3 regions of the Streptomyces sp. R41 genome follow, and region 1 is predicted to be linked to each of the others. Evidence: riboswitches for the same ligand, from Rfam matches in the RefSeq annotation. Region 1 holds a riboswitch; each other region holds the start of a gene.

Evidence for each region. Region 1 has a riboswitch for cobalamin ahead of AB5J53_RS39490 (CbtB domain-containing protein). Riboswitches for the same ligand answer to the same signal wherever they lie in the genome.
Region 2: it holds a riboswitch for cobalamin, as region 1 does, so the genes downstream of both, AB5J53_RS18030 (HoxN/HupN/NixA family nickel/cobalt transporter) here and AB5J53_RS39490 (CbtB domain-containing protein) in region 1, are expected to answer to the same signal.
Region 3: it holds a riboswitch for cobalamin, as region 1 does, so the genes downstream of both, AB5J53_RS12310 (cobalamin biosynthesis protein) here and AB5J53_RS39490 (CbtB domain-containing protein) in region 1, are expected to answer to the same signal.

The regions. Positions count from the first base shown of each region.
Region 1 covers NZ_CP163443.1:8,703,578-8,710,612, reverse strand. The annotation lists gene AB5J53_RS39505 (carboxylesterase/lipase family protein) at 24-1,469, shown strand; gene AB5J53_RS39500 (hypothetical protein) at 1,424-1,645, opposite strand; gene AB5J53_RS39495 (CbtA family protein) at 1,804-2,568, opposite strand; gene AB5J53_RS39490 (CbtB domain-containing protein) at 2,626-2,850, opposite strand; cobalamin riboswitch at 2,883-3,038, opposite strand; gene AB5J53_RS39485 (histidine phosphatase family protein) at 3,107-3,679, shown strand; partial or broken gene metE (5-methyltetrahydropteroyltriglutamate--homocysteine S-methyltransferase) at 3,742-5,513, opposite strand; gene AB5J53_RS39475 (NUDIX hydrolase) at 5,545-6,114, opposite strand; gene AB5J53_RS39470 (Clp protease N-terminal domain-containing protein) at 6,304-7,035, opposite strand, start outside.
Region 2 covers NZ_CP163443.1:3,905,629-3,912,663, reverse strand. The annotation lists gene AB5J53_RS18050 (DUF2087 domain-containing protein) at 1-299, shown strand, start outside; gene AB5J53_RS18045 (D-2-hydroxyacid dehydrogenase family protein) at 465-1,424, opposite strand; gene AB5J53_RS18040 (hypothetical protein) at 1,552-2,139, shown strand; gene AB5J53_RS18035 (YcnI family protein) at 2,170-2,910, shown strand; gene AB5J53_RS18030 (HoxN/HupN/NixA family nickel/cobalt transporter) at 2,951-4,051, opposite strand; cobalamin riboswitch at 4,079-4,282, opposite strand; gene AB5J53_RS18025 (winged helix-turn-helix domain-containing protein) at 4,363-4,722, shown strand; gene AB5J53_RS18020 (LAETG motif-containing sortase-dependent surface protein) at 4,852-6,261, opposite strand; gene AB5J53_RS18015 (single-stranded DNA-binding protein) at 6,521-6,991, opposite strand.
Region 3 covers NZ_CP163443.1:2,606,170-2,613,204, forward strand. The annotation lists gene AB5J53_RS12280 (anion permease) at 1-304, shown strand, start outside; gene AB5J53_RS12285 (hypothetical protein) at 317-538, shown strand; gene AB5J53_RS12290 (helix-turn-helix domain-containing protein) at 771-1,625, shown strand; gene AB5J53_RS12295 (hypothetical protein) at 1,667-2,329, shown strand; gene AB5J53_RS12300 (hypothetical protein) at 2,262-2,570, opposite strand; gene AB5J53_RS12305 (DUF397 domain-containing protein) at 2,563-2,886, opposite strand; cobalamin riboswitch at 3,048-3,191, shown strand; gene AB5J53_RS12310 (cobalamin biosynthesis protein) at 3,309-4,364, shown strand; gene AB5J53_RS12315 (cobyric acid synthase) at 4,361-5,872, shown strand; gene cobN (cobaltochelatase subunit CobN) at 5,869-7,035, shown strand, end outside.

The DNA.
Region 1 (7,035 bases):
AACCAGCAGCGAGGAGATCCGAGATGGCACCCGCCGATCCCGCCACCGTCACCACCACCTCAGGCCCGATCCGCGGTCGCCGCCACGGACATGGGACTGTCTTCCTCGATGTGCCCTATTGCGCACCGCCTGTCGGACGCAGGCGCTTCGCCGCGCCGAGCCCGCACGAACGGTGGACCGGGATCCGTGACGCGACGCGGCCGGGACCGACCGCGCCCCAGCCCACCCGGGACTCCTTCGGCACCCTCGACATGTCGCCCTACTTCGGCCCGGGCTGGCAGCGCGGGGACGACTACCTCACCGTGAACATCTGGGCCCCGCAATCCGATGGACCGACCCGGCCGGTCATGGTGTTCGTGCACGGCGGAGGGTTCGTCGCGGGCTCCAGCCGTGCACCGCTTTACGACGGAACGGCTTTCGCCCGCGACGGCGTCGTGCTGATCACCGTCAACTACCGCCTGGGCATCCCCGGCTTCCTGCACCTGCCTGACGCTCCGGACAACCGCGGCATGCTCGACGTCCTGGCCGCCCTGCACTGGATCCGGGAGAACGTCGCCCGCTTCGGCGGTGACCCCGGCAACGTCACGCTCTTCGGCCAGTCCGCCGGAGCCATCATCGTCGGCGGCATCCTCGCCGACCCGGCCTCGGCCGGCCTCGTCCGACGGGCGATCATCCAGAGCGGCACCGGCACCGGCGCCTTCACTCCCGACCAGGCCGGCATTGTCACCGCGGCGGTCGGACGCGAGCTGGACCTTGAACCCACAGTCAAAACCCTGGCCGAGATCCCCGACGAGCGCCTCGTCGCCGTCATGGCCGGCCTGACCGGCTTGGACCTGCGCACGTCCACCCACCACGACCCGCTCGGCGGCATCACCTCCTTCAGCCTGGTCAGCGAGCGCCAGCCGGCCACCGCGGTCGCCGCCGGCCAGGGAGACGAGGTCGACTTGCTGATCGGCGCCAATCTCGACGAGGGCAGTCTCTACCTTGCCCCGTTGGGACTCCTGGCGAGCACCACCGATGCCGATGTCCGGGACACCGCGGCGCAGTTCCACCCCGACCCCGACGAAGCCGTCCGTGCCTACCGAGCACAGCACCCATCCGCCTCAGCCGCCGACCTGCGCACCACCATCCTCGGCGACGGGCTGTTCACAGCCGGCTCCCGGCAGATGGCCGCCGCACACGCGAGCGCTGCGGCCGGACGGACGTACTGCTACGAATTCGTCTGGCGCTCCGACGCGATCGACGGGCGACTGGGCGCCAGCCATGTCATGGAGTTGCCGTTCGTCTTCGACCGCCTGTCCCTGCCATCACTGCGCGGCCCACGAGGGCTCCTCGGCAACGCCGAACCGTCAGCCCCCCTCGCCGCCCGGATCCACCGATCGTGGATACGGTTCGCTGAGACCGGCAATCCCGGCTGGCCCGTCTACGAACCGGCCGAGGGCCACGTCCAGCACATCGGCGTCGCCTGACCGCCGACCGTGGGCAAGGCGCCGCGCACTGCGCGCCGGTGGCCGGTGGCCGGTGGCCGGTGGCCGGTGGCCGCGAAGATACCCGAGCCGATGGCGGCGACGGACGCGGAGAACCGCCGGTTGCGGAAGTAGGTGACGTCGAGGGAGGGATGGTCGCTGCGGGCCTCGTACACCATGAAGCCCGAACCCTACGAACTTGGATGTGGCCGGTCGAGCTCGGCCACGAGAGACTCACCGCGGCCTACAAGTCCCTCTCGCTCAACGCCGTTGGGCCGTCCGGCGTGCCAGATGGCAGGCCTGACGGCGCAACGGAGTTCAGCGTTCAGCGGGGGTGTCAGTGCGCCGCGGTTGCGGCGCCGGTCGTCGTGCCGGTGCTGGTCTTCGCCACCGGACGAGGGGACAGGAGGCGTTCGGCGAGGTGGCCGAAGACCAGGCCGAAGGACACCCACAGGGTGGCCTGGATGGCCAGGGCCGCCAGGCGGAACTGCCACAGCAGGGTTGCCGAGAAGTCCTTGGGTACCTCGTTGATGGCGGGCAGGAAGGCGTAGGCGAGACCGACGGCCGCGACGAAGGCCGCCGCCGCGGCCACCGTGGCGTACCAATTGCCCAGGCGCGGGGCCAGGCGCTTGCCGAGGATCGTCGCCGCGACGGCGAGGAGCACGCTCAGCGCGACCATCAGGAAGTACAAAGTGGTGCGCTTGCCGATGGTGTCGGGGTCGCCCACGGACGGCGGGTTGGCCGGGTACTTCAGGAACGGGACGACGTATACGGCAATCAGCGCGGCCATGGAGACCAGGGCCGCTGTGGCGCGCGGGCCGAAGCGGCCGATGCGGCCCAGGGCGACGCAGACGGCCAGGCCCGCGATGCCGCCGATGGCAACGCCGTAGATCAGGACACCGGTGGCCAGACCGGCGGTCGACTGCATGGTGCGGCTGACGAGTTCCACGCCGTGCTCATGGCTGTGGCCCTCTTCGTAGGCGATGGCGGAGTCCACGCGGGGCTCGCCGAGCAGGTAGGAGACGATCAGCGCCAGCACGCCGGCGGCGAGGCCGGCGAGCATGCCGCGGACGAGTAGCGCCCTTACCGATATGGAGTTCATGGTCTTCTTCGATTCCCCTGGGGACGAGGCCGAGACTGGTGAGCGGTGTCAGCTGTGTCAGTGGCAGGGGAAGCCGAGCAGGTGGCGGCCGTCGTGCACCCACTCGTGCACGTTCTCGCCGGAGATCAGGGCGGTGGCGCCCTGCTCGGCTCCGACGAAGTACAGGAGGATCAGCGCGAGGATGCCGATGAAGGCCGCCCACGGCGCGATCGCCTTGAGGGAGATGGGGGTGATCTCCGACACCTGGGGTGCGCTCGGCGCGGGAATGGCGGACTGGGCCATGGCGGAACCTCCTGGGAACAACGCGTCCCGGTCATTGGTGCTCGTCCGACGGCCTGGGTCTGACTCGTCCGACATGGGCCCCGGAGTGCGGGTCCTGTGCCGGACATACAGTGGCGCGACCGTGCCGGATTCTCACCGGACTTCCATACGCCGTCGATGTCCATGAGACCGTAGCGCGCGACGGCCACGGCCGCTACGGCGCATGTGGCGCAATGCGCGCCCCTAGTTGGGCGAATTGGTGCAGATGAAGGGAATGTTGGTGGCGCGTATCACCCTGGTGTCGCCGGCGGTCAACGCGGCCCTGCGACAGGTCCGGTTCGACGACGCGCCGCTGGACGAGTCGGCCGCACGGCGGGCCCGTGCGGCCGCGGATGCCCTGCCACCGCACGAAGTGATGCTCACCGCCCCGTCGGAGCGGTGCCGCGGTACCGCCGAAGCCCTCGGCCTGGATGCCGCTGTGGTACGGGAGTTGCGGGATCTCGATGTGGGTCGCTGGCGGGGCCGGTCGCTGGACGAGCTCGCCCAGGAGGCGCCGGAGGGGATCGCCGAGTGGCTGGCCGATCCGGCCGTGACGCCGCACGGCGGTGAGTCGGTGGTGGATCTGGTGGACCGCGTCGGGAACTGGCTGGAGTCGTGGTCCGGGCACGGCGGGCGGATCCTCGCGGTTGCCGAGCCCGCCGTCGTACGGGCGGGCCTGGTGCACGCGCTCGCGGTCCCCGCGCAGACCTTCTGGCGGCTCGACGTCGCCCCGTTGAGCGTGACGGAGCTCAGCGGCCGGTCAGGACGGTGGAATCTGCGCTGCGGGCGGCCGTTGACCGCAGCCGAGTAAAAGGCGCAGGGGGGAGGGGCCGCCGTGGGACCGTTCGCTCCATCACGGCGGCCCCTCGTGTGTCAGGACTCGGTGCCGGTCAGGGTGGAGCGGACCTGGCGGGCGGCGGTGACGAGGTTCTCCAGGGGGCGCGGACCTCGGGCCAGCCGCGGGTCTTCAGGCCGCAGTCGGGGTTGACCCAGAGCCGTTCGCTCGGGATGGCCTCAAGTCCCTTGTACAACGAGGCAGTTGACTCGTCGGTGCTGGGGATGCGCGGTGAGTGGATGTCGTAGACGCCGGGGCCGACCTCGCGCGTAACCGGCCGCGGCGAGTTCGTCGGCGACCTGCATGTGGGAGCGGGCGGCCTCCAGGCTGATGACGTCGGCGTCGAGGTCGTCGATGGCCTGGACGATGTCGCCGAACTCGGCGTAGCACATGTGCGTGTGGATCTGGGTGTCCGGGCGAACGCCGGACGTCGTCAGGCGGAACGCCTCCGTGGCCCACTGCAGGTAGCCGGGCCGGTCCGCCACCCGCAGTGGGAGCGTCTCCCGCAGCGCGGGCTCGTCGACCTGGATGACCGAAGTCCCGGCCGCCTCAAGGTCGCCCACCTCCTCCCGCAGGGCCAGCGCGACCTGACGGGCGGTGTCGGCGAGCGGCTGGTCGTCGCGGACGAAGGACCAGGCGAGCATGGTGACCGGGCCGGTGAGCATGCCTTTGACCGGGCGGTCGGTGAGGGACTGGGCGTACGTCGTCCAGCGCACCGTCATCGGGTCGGGGCGGGAGATGTCGCCGACCAGGATCGGCGGGCGTACGTAGCGCGTGCCGTAGGACTGGACCCAGCCGTGCTGGGTGGCGAGGTAACCGGTGAGCTGTTCGGCGAAGTACTGGACCATGTCGTTGCGTTCGGCTTCGCCGTGGACCAGGACGTCGAGGCCGGCCTTGTCCTGGAAGGTGATGACCTCGCGGATCTCGGCCTCGATGCGCTGCTCGTACGCCACCGCGTCGATTCGTCCGGCCCTCAAGTCCGCGCGGGAGAAGCGCAGTTCGTCGGTCTGCGGGAAGGAGCCGATGGTGGTCGTCGGCAGCAGCGGCAGGCGCAGGTGGGCACGTTGAGCCGTGACCCGTTCGGAGTATGGCTGGGAGCGGCGGGCGTCAGCGCCGGTGATCGCCGCGGCCCGGGCGCGCACGGCGGGATCGTGAGTGAGGGCGGATCCGGCTCGGGAGGCGAAGTCGGCACGGTTGGCCTTGAGTTGGGCGGCGATCGCGCAGGTGCCCTCGGTGAGGCCGCGGGCGAGCGTGGCGATCTCGGTGGTCTTCTGGCGGGCGAAGGCCAGCCAGCGGGCGGTCCGCGGGTCCAGGCCGGGTTCGTCGGCGGCGTCCAGGGGGACGTGCAGGAGGGAACAGGAGGCGGCCACGTCCACGCGGCCGGCGAGGCAGAGGAGGGTGCCCAGGGTGGACAGGGACTTTCCGAGGTCGTTGATCCAGACGTTGCGGCCGTCCACGACACCCGCGGCCAGGCGCTTGCCGGGCAGGCCGCCGACGAACGCCAGGTCGTCGAGGTTGGCCGCGGCGGGTCCGGTGAAGTCGAGGGCGAGCCCGTCGACCGGGGCCTTGACCAGGACGGGCAGGGCTTCTTCGAGCCGGTCGAAGTAGGAGGCGATCAGAGGAGTTTTGGCCGGTCGGCGAGGGCGCCGAGTTCGCGGTAGGCACGGGCGGCGGCCTTCAGTTCGGCCGGGGTGCGGTCCTGGACGAGGGCGGGCTCGTCGAGCTGAACCCAGTCAGCGCCGGCTGCCCGCAGGTCTGCCAGCACCTCGGCGTACACGGGGAGCAGCCGGTCCAGCAGGGTCAGCGGCTGCGGTACAGGCGGTTCGCTGAAATCCTCCGCCTCAGCGCCCGTTCTCTTCGGCTACGTCGCTGTGCTCGGCGGCGAGTGCCAGGTCCAGCAGGAGGGTCACGATCTCCTTGCGCCGCCAGGACAGGGCGTCGATGGCCTCGTGCGGCGGGAGCAGGCGGCGGTCCACGGTCTCGTGTCGGGGGCGCCACGGGTCGCACTCGATCCTCGCCCACCAGCGGGTCTGGTAGTGGCTGGTGGGGCCGGACGGTGCCTGGGGATCCCAGACGTGCTGGCAGGCGAGGTAGCGGCTGCGGATCACCCGGGCACACGCTTCCTCGGCGACCTCGCGGACCAGGGTCTGGGCGGGCTCCTCGCCCGGCTCGACCTGGCCGCCCGGCAGATTCCAGAATCCGTCGTCGGTGGCGACCAGCACGACCTGTCCCTCGGGCGTGAAGCAGAAGCCGTAGGACTGGGTGACGAGCCGTCCGGGTGGATACCAGCCCGACGCCATCAGGGTGAAGGCGGCGGGCCGGTCGACGTCGTCGACGGGCTGCGGACCGATACGCGGATCGACAGGACCACCCGGATCTCCGGCCGTGGTGGACACGAGGTCGTCGGGCACGGGTCCTCCTTCACTGTCGAGGCCGACCGGATTCGGTGCGGCTGGTCCGGTCCGTCGGCGTGCAGATCCGGATCCGCACACCGACGTGTCGGGGTGGGCATCGCGGCCCATCGTCCCAAATGACCGAAACTGCGGGCTCCCACAGCCCGCGTGCAGGTGTGGGAGGCCCCCGGGGCCGAGAGGGGCGATTCAGTGAGCGGGTCCGACGTCCGCGGGCTGGGCGAGGATCTCGCCGCACAGGGCGACACAGTCCGCGCAGATCCACACGTCCGGTCCCGCGACCAGGCGGCGCTCGGCGCTGCGCGGGTGGCCGCAGAAGGAGCAGCGGGCGGAGGTGTCGTCGGGGCGGCGCTTGCGGCGGGCGCGACGGCCGAAGGCGGTACGGGGGATGTCGATGTAGCAGTGGAGCTGACGCTTGATGTCGGCGGGGTCGATGCCGATGTCGTTGAGGACTCGGCGGGCGCGGGAGCCGGGGTTGGTGGCGATGACGGCGAGCAGCTGTGCGGTGTTGACCACGACCGGGGCACAGACGGGCGTACGTTCGGTGGCCAGTTGTTCCGCGACGGCGAGAGCCGCCTTCGCCTCGGCGGAGAACACCGGCTCCCCGGTCCTTGCCGCACGGGTGGGGTAGTCGAAGAGGCGGCGGCTCGCGTCACGGATCTTGTCGCGGGTGACTCCGAGTTGCTCCAGCGTGGCGGCGGCCACGCCGTCGGTGAGCAGGCCGAGCAGGAGGTGCTCGGTGCCGGCCTCGGTGAGACCCTCGGTCTCGGCCTCGGCCAGCGCGGCCGCCAGGCCGTTGCTGAGGTCGCGGCCGCGGATCAGACCGACCGTCGCGGGCGCCTCCTGGATACGGTCGACGCGGTCCGCGTACTTCTGGCGCGCCGCCTGGCGGGAGACGCCGAGACGTTCGCCGATCGCCGT
Region 2 (7,035 bases), 4.8 Mb from region 1:
CGGTCGAGAGCTACGGCACCGGGGACGAGCGGACCGAGGCGGTCCTGCGAACCTTCGTACGCGAGGGGCGGCTGATCCGGCTGCCCGCCCAGTGGCAGCGCAAGCTGGTCGTGCTCCGGCACATCGCCGAACGGACCTTCGAGCCGGGCGTCGAGTATCCGGAGCGGACAGTCAACGAGAAGCTGCGTGCCTGGTGCGAGGACGCACCGGTCGACCATGTGACGCTGCGGCGCTATCTGGTGGACCTGCATCATCTGACGCGGCAGTACGGCTTCTACTGGCGGCCCTCGGCGGCCTGAATGGCCTGAAACCGCCTGAAGCCGCCTGAGGTGGCCAGGTGTGGCGCGGTAGCCCGAGAGGCATGGCGGCCGTTCGGCCGAGGCGGCGTACGGGGGTGCCCGTCAGCCGGGGTGGCGGTAGGGGGTGCGCCCCAGCCGAGATGGCGTGCCTGTGGTGTGCCCGGCTCAGCCGAGGCGGCGTACCGGTGTGCCCGACAGGAACGCCTGGATGTTCTCGACCGCCGCGCTGTAGTACGTCTCGTAGTTGGCCCGCGACACATAGCCGAGGTGCGGGGTGGCCAGCAGGCGGGGCGCCGAGCGCATCGGATGGTCGGCGGGGAGCGGCTCGATGTCGAACACGTCGACGCCCGCTCCGGCGATCCTGCCCCCGTGCAGCGCGGCGAGCAGCGCGTCCTGGTCGACGATCGCCGCCCGTGAGGTGTTGACGAGGTAGGCGGTCGGCTTGAGGAGGGCCAGCTCGGCGGCGCCGATCAGGCCCCGGGTGCGGTCGCCGAGCGCGAGGTGGACGGAGACGAAGTCGCTGCTCGCGAGCAACTCCTCCTTGGAGGCGGCCAGTTCAACCCCCACCTCGGCGGCGCGCTCCTTGGTGAGGTGCTGGCTCCACGCGCTGACCCGCATACCGAAGGCGAGGCCCACCTGGGCCACCCGGCCGCCGATCTTCCCGAGCCCGAGCAGACCGAGCCGGCGGCCGTGCAGATCGGCGCCGACGGTGCTCTGCCAGGGGCCGTCTGCCCGCAGCGCGTTGTTCTCCGTGACGATGCCCCGCGCCAGGCCGAGCAGCAGCGCCCAGGTCATTTCGACCGGAGGCGTCGAGGAGCTCGGGGTCCCGCACACGGTCACGCCGTGCGCCTCGGCGGCCGCGTGGTCGATCACCGAATTGCGCATCCCGGAGGCGATCAGCAGCTTCAGCCGCGGCAGCCGGGCCAGCAGCGACGCCGGGAAGGGCACCCGCTCGCGCAGGGTGACGACGATGTCGAAGTCCGCGAGGGCGGCCCCCAGCGCGTCCTCGTCCGCGAAGTGCTCGCGGAAGCTGACGACCTCCACCTCGTCCGCGATCGGCGCCCAGTCCGCGATCTTGGTCGCGACGCCCTGAAAGTCGTCCAGCACGGCACAGCGAAGTTGCATGTCAGGTCCCTCCCACGCTCAGCCGGACCCTACCCGAGCCAGGAAAGCGCACTCGGCCGCCCGGGAGGAGGCGGCTCCGGGGGAAGCGGCGACGGCCGCTCGCTCACCGTGGCAGTATCTGGGCTCCATGAGTGCGTCCTTGGCGGTACGGAGCTTGCGCGCGGCGGTGTTCGCCGTGCTGTGCGTGCTGCTGGCCGCCGGGGGGCACGGTCTGGCGACCGGGGAGGCGCCGCCGCTGTGGGCGGACGGTGCGGGGTTCCTCACCGTCTTCGCGGCCGGCTGTCTGCTGGGCGGCCGGGAGCGGTCCCTGCTCGGGATCGGCCTCGGAATGCTGGCCGCGCAGGCCGGACTTCACCTCGGGTTCGAGGCCGCCCGCCCGCGCATGGCGATGACGATGCACGGGGCGCACATGATGCCCGCGCACGCACACGCCATGACGCCCCACGCCACGGCAGCGCATGTGGCCGCCGCCCTGCTCGCGACCTGGTGGCTGCGGCGCGGCGAGGCCGCCCTGTGGTCCCTACTGCGGTGGGCCGTGGCGTTCGTGCCCGGGCTCGCGGCATGGTGGCGGGTGCGGACGGGACCGTCTCCCGCACGGGCCCAACGGGACGTCGTTTGCCGGAACGCCTTTGAGACGTGGCCGCTGCGGCAGGTGCTGCTGCGGCACGCCGTCTCCCGTCGGGGACCGCCGGCCGGGCTCGCGTATAAGCCCTGACCGCATCCACACCAGTACGGAGTTCCCCTGATGTCCCCGATACGCACCACCCTGCGCCGAGCCGGCCTCGTCGCCGCGCTCACCACGGCCGGAGTCCTGACCGCCGCGGGCGCGGCCTTCGCGCATGTGACGGTCCACCCCGAGAGCTACGCCAAGGGCGCCACGGACGGCGTGCTGACCTTCCGCGTCCCCAACGAGGAGGACACCGCGAGCACCACGAAGGTGCAGGTCTTCCTGCCCACCGACCACCCGGTCCTGGGTGTCCTGGTCACTCCGCAGTCCGGCTGGACCGCGAAGGTGACGACCACCAAGCTCAAGAAGCCCATCAAGACCGACGACGGCACGATCACCGACGCCGTCTCCGAGATCACCTGGACGGGCGGCAGGATCCGCCACGGCGAGTTCCAGGACTTCAACGTCGCCTTCGGTCAACTTCCCGATGATGCCGATCAGTTGGAGTTCAAGACGCTGCAGACCTACTCGGACGGCAATGTCGTCCGGTGGATCGAGGAGACACCCAAGGGCGGCGAGGAGCCGGAGAACCCGGCGCCGGTGCTCAAGCTCACCGCCAAGGCCACGGGGGAGGACTCCTCCGTGGAACCCTCCGGCGCGGCCTCGTCACCGGCCTCGGACGCCAAGACCTCGACCGCGAGCGGCAAGAGCAGTGACTCGACCGCTCGCGGCCTGGGCATCGCGGGTCTGATCGTCGGCGTCCTCGGCCTGGCCGCGGCCGGATTCGCCCTCGCACGCGGCCGGAGCGCCCGCCCCTAGCCGATGTGCCCAGCCGTATGCGGCTGCCGCCCCGCCGGTCTCAACTCCCGTCGGCGGGGCGGACCGCCCACCGCTGCTCGACCTTGGCCAGCCGCCAGTACGCCACGGCCGCGGCCCAGACGACCACGAACAGGCCGACGATGATGTACCCGACGTTGTCCAGGTCGAGCCCCGCGATCCAGTCGGTAACGTCGTCGCGCAGGGCGAGCTTGTCGTGCAGCACGCCCACCAGCTCGATGGTGCCGATGAAGAAGGCCACGGCGATGGACAGGCCGGTGATGGTGAGGTTGTAGAAGACCTTGCGCACCGGGTTGGAGAAGGCCCACTGGTAGGCGAAGTTCATGAACGTGCCGTCCAGCGTGTCGAACAGGCTCATCCCCGCCGCGAACAGCAGCGGCAGGCACAGGATCGCGTACCAGGGCAGCCCGGCCGCCGCGCCGCTGCCCGCCATCACCATCAGCGTGACCTCGGTGGCGGTGTCGAAGCCGAGCCCGAAGAGAAAGCCGAGCGGGAACATCTGCCCCGGCCGCGTGATGGACTTCGTGAAGCGACCGAGGATCCGGTTCATGAACCCACGGGAATCCAGGTGCTGTTCGAGCTCTTCCTCGTTGTATGTACCCGCCCGCATCGCCCGGAAGACCCGCAGAATGCCCATCAGCGCGACGAGGTTGAGGGCGGCGATCAGGTAGAGGAAGGACCCGGAGACCGTGGTGCCCATGACGCCGAGCACCTGGTGGGTGCTGGAGCCCTCGTTCATGATGCGCCCGGCCAGCTGGGTGCCTCCGGCGATGAGCGCGGCGAGCACGACCACCACGCTGGAGTGCCCCAGCGCGAACCAGAAGCCCACCGACACGGGCCGCTTGCCGTCGGCCATCAGTTTGCGCGTGGTGTTGTCGATCGCGGCGATGTGGTCCGCGTCGAAGGCATGCCGCATGCCCAGGGTGTAGGCGGTCACGCCCAGGCCGATGCCGAACGCCTTGGACCCGACCTCGTAGTGCTCCGGCACGACGAGCAGGAACAGGATGCCGAACGCGACGACGTGCAAAGCCGCGATCACGGCCAGGAGTACAGCGGTTCGGACGGTGTCCTCGCGGCGCCACCGGAACCCGGTGGCGGGGGACGACTGCGTGGGCAGGGTCATACGGTCACGCTCCAGCACCTCGTGGATCACTTCGTGAGATGCCGTGGCCGGTCTCCTGGCTTACGGGTACACGTGCCCGCCCCTGCCTTCCCGGCCTTGCGGCCAGTGGCGCCGCCCGCGGGCGGCACGGGACGGGAACTCCCCCCGATCACAGTGGCGAGGGCCGCTCCGGTCTGGGCCCCTGAGGGGCCGTCACCGGTCTTCCCGAACACCACGGCCCACCCACCGTAGGGGCGGCCGGGGTCTCCTGCAAAGTTGCACAGCTGCGCAGGTATTGAAGATCACATGGGGTCGCCTGCGAAGATGACCCCATGCACCTCGTCCCCGCCGAGCGCGCCGACCGCCGGACCATCGACGGCCATCGGGTCTGCGACGCCGTCGCCGCCATCGGTGAGCCCGGGCACGTACGCACCTGGGCCGACCGCTTCTCGCTCCTCGCCGACCCGCGTCGTCTCGCCCTTCTGCTGGCCCTGCACCGGGCCGGCCCCCTCGCCGTCTCCGACCTCGCCATCGCGACCGGTATGAATGACCCCGCCGTGTCCCAGGCCCTGCGTCTGCTCCGTACCGCCGGGGTGGTCGAGGGCGACAAGGACGGGCGGGTCGTGCGCTACCGGGTGACCGACGGCCCGACCGCCGAACTCCTCGAGCACTGCGCGTCCGACAAGGGCTGAGCCGCCCCAGGCGGACGGTGGCCGGAATGGGTGCGGCCCCGGACGCCTGGGGGGCTTGCCGGGGCCGCGGGCTCATGGAGTCACCGTGGTGCGGTCACTCACTGTTGAGTTGCCAAGGTGCTGTGTTGTTCAGTCCTGGACCCGTGCCTGCTTCTTGCGGACGAAGAGCACTGCCGCGCCGCCGATCACCACGAGGGCGATGGCTATGCCCGCGATGATCGGGGTCGTGCTGGAGCCGCCGGTCTCAGCGAGGTCGGTGTCTCCGGTGGAGGTGCCGCCCACCGTCGCCGGGCTCGGCTCACTGACCGTCTGGGTCGAGATGTCGCTCGTACTGCCTTGGGTCTTGCAGTCGAGCACGCCCTTGAACCGCTTGGAGAAGCCGTTCGGACCGTTGATCGTGAAGTCGTAGGCCTGGTCCTCCTGCAGCGGGATGGTCACCGTCTGGGACGCGCCCGCCTCGATGGTGTGCTCGATCCCCATCAGCTCGAAGGTGAACGCCTCGTCGCCCTTGTTGGCCGCCGTGATGTCCACGCCGCCCTTGGCGCAGTTCTTCTCGGCGGACAGGGCCGGTATCGCGCCCTTCTCGGCCCAGTTCGCGGTCGCCGACGCGGAGACCGTCGACTCGCTGGAGCCCGCGAGGATCTGTGTCTGGCTGCGGGTCTCCGAGGTGAAGGCGCGGCCGACCGGCACGGTGGTGGACGCCTGCACGGTCAGCGATGCCGAACCGTCCGCGGTGTCCTTCGGCACGTCGAAGTAGAGCCGGCTGCCGTCGGCCGCGGAGGTGATCGCCTTGCCGTCCTTGTCGACGATCTTCACCCCGCCGGCGGTGGCGTCCGAGGGCGGCGTCACCGTCACACTGTCCGCGTTGGTGTGCACCGTGACCGGGCCGAGCTTCTCGCCGGCGTGACCGGAGACCGCGGCCGGGTCGAGGGCCAACGAGGCCTTGGGCTCCGCCAGATTCCGCGCGCTCTTCTGCAGATAGTCCGCCAGCTTCTCCGCCTGCGGGTCCACCGCGTCCACGTCGGCGCCGTCCGAGTACCGCCAGATGGCCACCTGAGTGCCGGCCGCCGCGTCCTTCTCGGTGAGGCCGGCGGCGCCGGCCTTCTCGGCGAGCGCCGCGAGGTCGTTCACCTGCGGGTAGGAGTTCTGCAGCATCCAGCGGATCTTGCCCGCGTCCTTGTTGCCGCTCAGCGACGTACCGCTCCAGGAGGTCTCCTGGTACTTGGCGTCCCGCTGCGTCGGGTTGTGGATGTCGATGCAGTAGGTCTGCAGCATGCCGCCGTTGTCGACGGACATCTCGAAGAGTCCGGCGGACACCCACGAGTCCTCGCCGTTGTCATGGATGACCGCGGACCCGTACGTCTTCAGGTCACCTATGGTGGCGGTCGCACCGCCCAGGCTCTGCGGGGTCTCGTCGGCAACGGCCGTACCGGCGGCGGCGATCGCCCCCGCTGCGACGAGCCCCGACACCAACGTCGCGGCGGCGAGGCGGGCGGCACCTCGCCTGCGCGCGGACAACGCAGAGAACGCAGAAAACACAGAATTCCCCTTCGTGCAGGACCCGTTGACATGGGGGGACGGTCCCGCCAGCAGAATCAGAAGCCCCGAGAGCTATGCCCGGCATCCTAAAGACGCGGCGCACCACGCTCCCCAGACATGTCATCCGATAACCGATCCGACTCGGAATCGTTATCGCTCACACAGCTGTGAGCTGGGCTTATCGACAAATCCATGGGGACCGTTCACAACGCATTTGTCGATAAGCCGCAGTTCGGTCAGGACGTGGACGTCCCTGACATCACGTCACTCCGGCGGGCTCGGGCCGCTGTTGGGAGGCAGTATCGGGATCAGCCTGTGGCTCCGTTTCCCAACTGGGCTCCGGCTGAGGTGTCGGAGCCGATCCGATGTCCCCCTTGGACGCTCGTCGGAAGGCGGACGTGCCTCGCGAGAGATCGTGTCCGATCGCCGCCGCGTCGACGTCCGCCGAGGTCCAGCTCTGGCCGTCGCGCGTTTCCGTGCGCACCTTCAGCCGGCCGTGCACGACAACCGGATCGCCCACCGACAGCGACGCCCCCGCATTCGTCGCGAGAGCCCTCCTGGCCCAGACCGTGAAGAAGTTGGTGTGTCCGTCGGTCCACTCGCTCTTCTCGCGATCCCAGTAGCGCGACGTCACGGCCAGCCGAAACCTCGTCGACGCTCCCGTCGACAGCTCCCGGTACACCGGCTGCGTCGCGACGTTCCCCACCACGCACACCATCGTCTCGTTCATCCCGAACCCCTCTCCCGTACGAATGCGTCTGTCGCGGCGACCGC
Region 3 (7,035 bases), 6.1 Mb from region 1:
GCTTCCGGCCGCCGGTCTGGCCGGTGCCTCCGCCGAGTTCCTCACCAAGCAGGGCACGTGGGGCATCGTCGCCACGGGCGTGCTGCTCGTCGCGGGCGCCGGCGCCATCTGGAACCTCTCCCGTCGCCAGCCGGTCACCGTCGACAACGTGAACGATGTCGCCGCCGAGCCCGCGGGCGTCGTCACCACGGCGATCGCCGCGGTCACCCCGCCGCCGGCCGGCTCGATCGCCACGGCCGACACCGATCTGAAGACCACCATCCCGGCCCCGGACGCGGAGCCCACCCGCCCGGCCACGGTGTAAGGAACGAACAGCATGCACATCGACTGGGCGGCCCTCGCCTCCGTCTTCGGAGTCAGCCTCCTCACCACCGTGGCCCTCGTCGGCCTCTTCACCCTCGGCATCGTCGGCCTCTCCAAGCGCGAGTCGGCGTCGGCCCAGGGCGGCTCCGCCACCCTCGCGGTCACCGGCGCCTACGCCTGCTTCGCGGCGTGCGCGGCGGCGGTGGCGTACGGGATCTTCATCATCGTGGCCTGACCGACCGCCGGAACCTCGGCCTTCCGCCGGGTGGGGCGCACTTCTCCAGTGCGCCCCACCCGGCTTTTTCATGCCCACCGCTCACTCCCCGCTCACTCGATCGAGCGCATGCGATGCAGCGAAGTGACATATGGCATACTGACATCAAGCTGTCTGCTAGCGTCGACCGCACATACGGCTCCTTGCCATATGCCAAGCATGGAACCGTCACGACGACAGCGAGGAGCCACCCATGCCGAGGGATGTCGACCCCAGCCTGAATCGCCGGAGACTGCGCATCGCGCTCCGCAAGGCCCGCGAGGCCACCGGGCAGTCACAGGGGCAGGCCGCCCACGCCCTCGACTGGTCGCTTTCCAAGATCATGAGAATCGAGCAGGGCGTCGTCAGCCTCTCGGTCACCGATCTGCGCGCCCTGCTCCAGCAGTACGAAGTGACGGACCCTCAGCTCAGCGCCGAGCTGGAGGAGGCCGCCCGTGGCTCGAAGGGCGCCAGCTGGTGGGCCGAGTACAACGACATCATGGGGCCCGGGTTCAGTCAGTACCTGGGGTACGAGAGCGCGGCCGCCTCCATCCGCACGTACAACCCGATCGTGGTGCCGGGCTTCCTGCAGACCGATGAATACGCGATGGCCCTGCTCGCCCCGCGCGTCGACGAGGCACGGGCCCGGCGCATCGTCGAGCTGCGCACCGCGCGCCAGGAGCGCGCGCTGGAGGGCGACGAGCCGCCGTGGACCTTCTTCGTCGTCGACGAGGCCGCGCTGCACCGGCAGATCGGTGGACCCCGCGTGCAGCGGGCGCAGTTGCAGCACCTCATCGACCTGTCGGAGCGCCCCAAGGTCTCTCTTCAAGTACTCCCGTTCACCGCGGGCGCCCACTACTCCACCCCGAACAGCTTCATCCTGCTGGGCTTCACCGATGACGAGGACCTGCTGTATCTGGAGGTCCAGGGAAACCAGTCGATGCGTGACGACCACGAGCTGATCGTGCGCCACCAGGAATGCTTCGAATACCTCCGCGAGATCGCCCTGCGCGGAGACCAGGCCATCGACCTGATCAGCCGCATCAGGGAAGGCATCGACAGCAGCTGACCTCCCCGGCCCAGGAGCCCGGAGAAGCAAGGAGGCCTCACATGCTGCCAGCCGCGTGGAAAGAGTGGTGGCGGGAGGTCCTCACTGCCATCAGGCGAACGCCCTGGCGCACTGGCGGTACGGATGGTGCTCAGGGGGCCGCCGGGCCTTCCGGCAGGGGGCTCCCCACCGGCTCGGCCTCCGCCACCCCGGCCTCCGCCGGTACGGCCCGCCCGGGCTCCACCGATGGCTCCGGCTCCACCGCGTCCGACACGGTCGATACGACCGCCGCCGACACGGCGGCCCATACGGCTGCCGGTTCGGGTCTCTGGCAGACTCCCGTCGCCGACCTCTCCTACAACCAACTCGTCCGTGACGCGATGGCCGACGCCGGTCGCGCCCAGCGGATGGACGACCTGGATCGCCACCGCACCGACGACCACGTCCGGATGTTCACCACCAAGATCGTCTACTGCACCGGCTGCATCCTGGTCCTCGTCGCGGGTCTGGCCGGGCTTCTGGCCGTCATGGGTGCCTTCCACATGAACAACCCATGGCTGATGGGCACCGTGACCACCGTGGTCCTGTCTCCGGTGGTCGCGGTGAGCCGTCAGCTGGCCAAGGTGATATCGCAGGCCGGTGCCGACGTTCCCACCCTCAGCAACGACCGCCGGGCCGTGGTCCCGGCTCAGCGACCCGAGCAGTCGGCAGACGATCCCTCCTGACCTCCGAGAAGCCCCACCGCAGTCCCACGGTCACCGCGACCGCGGCGGCCACCAGCACCCAGGTGGCCAGCCGTGCGGGCGGACCGTCCACGAACAGTGCGGCGGCCGCGCCGACCAGAGTGGCCGCCGCGCCGAGCAGCACGCACGTCAGCGCGATCGCCAGGGCCACGGACCCCCTTCGCGCGCCCCCACGCACGCCGTTCACCGAGGCCCGTACCTCGGCGAGATGATGGTCAGTCATCCTTCTCCCCTCCCCCCGAACCGGCGAAAGCCGTCAGAAACGTCCGCCACCGCTCGGCGGAGAGGACGACATACGGCCCCGACGGATGTTGCGAGTCACGGACGATCACCCCGTCTTCGACGAAGGCCACCTCGACGCATTCGTAATCGGCCCCGCTGAAGCTGCTCTTGCGCCAGGTTCGCCCGAACGAGTTCTCATTGGACACGCCGACCTCCTGCTGCCCGAGAGCCGGCGTCCCCCGACGCGTGTCCGTCGTTTCCCGCCCATGCCGATGCACGATAGCGCCGTGATCTTGGTCGGCCCAGAGGGCCGCCACGAACCACCCCACCACGCCACGACCCGGAACCAACCACTCTCGGACCGCTCTCCGATTGTCGTATTCCAGTCTATGAAGGCTCAATTTGTCGGCCTAGGGGAAAACCGGCCCCGTGTGGGCCTCAGCACACTCTTCCGCCCCAGGTCAACAGCAAGTTGACGGCTGTTCTAACCCCGTGGTGGACTGCCGGAGCCAAGTACGGCGACATGAGAGGAAGCCGGTGTGAGTCCGGCGCGGTCCCGCCACTGTCACCGGGGAAGGAAGCCCCCGGGAGCCAGGAACTCTCACCGCCGGTCTCGTCGAACCAGGGCGTGGACACCCTGAGTGAGGACATATCGCCATGCGCGGCTGCCCAAGTTCTGTGCGAACGACGCGAACTACGCGAACTACAGTTGTGCCCGACCTGACGGTCGGCTGAACCGGTGCGTGCCGATCGCGTCTTCGCGTACGGCGCCGCCGCCGGCCTTCTCGCTGACCTGCTGCTCGGCGACCCTCGCCGGGGGCATCCGGTCGCCGCGTTCGGGCGGGCCGCGGGAGCCGTGGAGCGGGTGCTGTGGCGGGACCACCGCGGGTGGGGCGCGCTGCACACCGCCGTGTGCGTGGGCGGTGCCACCGGCCTCGCGGCGCTGGCCCGCCATTCCGTACGCCGATCCCGTACCGCCTCCATCGCACTGACCGCCGCGGCCACTTGGGCCGTCGTCGCAGGGACCTCCCTCGGGCGCGAGGCCCGCGCGATCGGCGACGCGCTCGCGGTCGGCGACGTCGAAGTGGCCCGGGAGCGACTGCCGCATCTGTGCGGGCGGGATCCCCAGGCGCTCGACTCCGACGGCATCGCGCGAGCCGTCGTCGAGTCCGTCGCCGAGAACACCTCCGATGCCGTGGTGGGGGCCCTGGTGTGGGGGGCTGTCGGCGGCGTGCCCGGGCTTGTCGCCTTTCGTGCCGTGAACACGCTCGACGCCATGGTCGGGCACAAGTCCCCCAAGTACCGGCGGTTCGGGTGGGCTTCCGCGCGGCTCGACGATGTCGCGGGCTGGCCGGGCGCGCGGTTGACCGCCGTGCTCGCCGCCGTCGCGGGACGCGACCGGCGCGGGGCCGTGCGCGCCTGGCGTGCGGACGCGCACAAGCATCCGAGTCCCAACGCGGGGCCCGTGGAGGCCTCGTTCGCGGGGGCGCTGGGGGTGCGGCTGGGCGGGACGCTCTCGTACGGGGGGCGGGTCGAGCACCGGCCCGTACTCAATGGGGAGGGCCGCGCTGTCGTGGTCGACGACATCGAACGGGCCGTGCGGTTGTCGCGGCGCGTCGGCTGGCTGGCGTTGGGGGTCAGTGCCGGGGCCGCGCTGTTGCGGGGCCGGGTCATGAGGCGCCCGGCGCTGGTCGCTGTGTCCACCCTCCCGCAAGCTCTCGGCCTGGCCCGAGCAGGGGGAACCCCCATCGCCCTGCGGAACGATTGCCCACAGCACTTGGGAAGGACGTCATGACGGGCGGCGGGCTGCTCATCGCCGGGACCACCTCCGACGCCGGCAAGAGTGTCGTGACCGCCGGGGTCTGCCGGTGGCTGGTGCGGCAGGGCGTCAAGGTCGCGCCCTTCAAGGCGCAGAACATGTCGCTGAATTCGTTCGTGACGCGCGAGGGCGCCGAGATCGGGCGCGCGCAGGCCATGCAGGCGCAGGCCGCGCGCGTGGAGCCCACCGCGCTCATGAATCCCGTACTGCTCAAGCCGGGGAGCGACCGGAGCAGTCAGGTCGTCCTCATGGGCAAGCCCGTTGGGGAGCTCTCGGCGCGCGGCTACCACGGAGGGCGGCAGGAGCAGCTCCTCGGGACGGTGCTGGACTGCCTCGCCGAGTTGCGGGGCACGTATGACGCGGTGATCTGCGAGGGGGCCGGCAGTCCTGCCGAGATCAATCTGCGGCGTACCGACATCGTGAACATGGGGATCGCCAGGAATGCCCGGCTCCCCGTGCTCGTCGTCGGCGACATCGACCGTGGCGGCGTGTTCGCCTCGTTCTTCGGGACGGTCGCGTTGCTGTCGCGCGAGGACCAGGAGCTCGTCGCCGGGTTCCTCGTCAACAAGTTCCGCGGGGACGTCTCCCTGCTGGAGCCCGGGCTCGAGATGCTGCACGGCCTCACCGGCCGGCGCTCGTACGGCGTCCTGCCCTTCCAGCACGGCCTCGGCATCGACGAGGAGGACGGGCTTCGGGTCTCTCTGCGCGGGGCGGTCCGGGAGTCGGAGGTCACCTCCCCCGTCGGCGAGGACATCCTCCGGGTCGCGGTCTGCGCGATCCCGCTCATGTCCAACTTCACGGACGTGGACGCGCTGGCCGCCGAACCGGGTGTCGTCGTGCGGTTCGTGGACCGGGCCGAGGAGGTCGCCGATGCCGACCTCGTCGTCATTCCCGGTACGCGCGGGACCGTGCGTGCCCTGGAGTGGCTGCGGGAGCGCGGCCTCGCGGACGCCGTCGCGCGCAGAGCCGCCGAGGGACGGCCCGTGCTGGGCATCTGCGGTGGCTTCCAGGTACTCGGCGAGCACATCGAGGACGAGGTCGAGAGCCGCCGAGGTCATGTCGAGGGCCTCGGGCTCCTGCCCGTCCGCGTGCGGTTCGCGCGGGAGAAGACCCTCACGCGGCCCGTCGGTGAGGCGCTCGGCGAGCGCGTCGAGGGGTACGAGATCCACCACGGAGTCGCCGACGTCACCGGCGGAGAGACCTTCTTGGACGGGTGCCGGGTCGGCGCCGTCTGGGGCACGCACTGGCACGGCTCGCTGGAGTCGGACGGATTCCGGCGTGCCTTCCTGCGCGAGGTGGCGGCCGCCGCGGGCCGTCGTTTCGTGCCGGCCGCCGGCACGTCGTTCGCGGCGCTGCGCGAGGAGCAGCTGGACCGGCTCGGCGATCTGATCGAGGAACACGCGGACACGGACGCGCTGTGGCGGCTCATCGAGTCGGGCGCGCCGTCAGGACTGCCTTTCATTCCACCGGGAGCGCCCGCATGAGCACAGTGTTGTTGTTGTCGACCGCCGACACGGATCTGCTGGCGGCGCGTGCCTCCGGCGCCCCGTACCGGATCGGGAATCCGACCCGGGTGGATGTCACGGAGGAGCTCCCGGGGCTCATCGAGGGCGCCGACATCGCCGTCGTACGGCTCCTGGGGGGCAAGCGTGCCTGGGAAGAGGGCCTGAGCAAGCTGAAGGCCTCGGGCATCCCGACCGTCCTGCTCGGCGGGGAGTCCGTCCCGGACGCCGAGTTGATGGCCGAGTCGTCGGTGCCGGCCGGTGTCGTGGCCGAAGCGCTGCGCTACCTCGTGGAGGGCGGCCCGGCGAACCTCACCGAACTGGCTCGCTTCCTCTCCGACACCGTGCTGCTCACGGGTGAGGGCTTCGAAGAGCCGCGGAAGATGGCCGAGTACGGCGTCCACGGCGAGCGTGCCTTCGTCGAGGGGCGCCCGACGGTCGGCGTGCTCTTCTACCGGGCGCACCAGTTGTCCGGCAACACCGCCTTCGTCGACACGCTGTGCGACGCGATCGAGGCGCGGGGCGCCAACGCCCTTGCCGTCTACTGCGGTTCGCTGCGCGGCGCGGACGCGGGCCTGTACGAGATCCTCGGCAAGGCCGACGCGCTGGTCGCCACCGTGCTCGCGGCGGGCGGCGCGCACGCCTCACAGGCGTCCGCGGGCGGTGACGAGGAGGCCTGGGACATCGGCGCGCTCGCCGACCTCGACATCCCCGTGCTGCAAGGGCTCTGCCTGACCTCGTCGAAGCAGGCCTGGGACGAGTCGGACGCCGCCCTCTCCCCCATGGACGCGGCGATGCAGGTCGCGATCCCGGAGTTCGACGGACGCCTCATCACCGTGCCGTTCTCCTTCAAGGAGCAGGGCCCCGACGATGTGCCGGTGTACGTCGCCGACCCCGAGCGGGCCGCGCGCGTCGCCGGGATCGCCCTGCGCCACGCGCGGTTGAAGCACAAGCCGAACGCGGAGAAGAAGCTCGCGCTCGTCTTCACCGCCTACCCGACCAAGCACTCGCGGGTCGGCAACGCGGTGGGGCTCGACACGCCCGCTTCGGCCGTACGGGTCCTGGACGCGCTGCGGGGTGCCGGGTACAGCCTCACCGAATACCCTGCGGGCGGCGACGAGTTGATCCACCGGCTCATCGCGGCC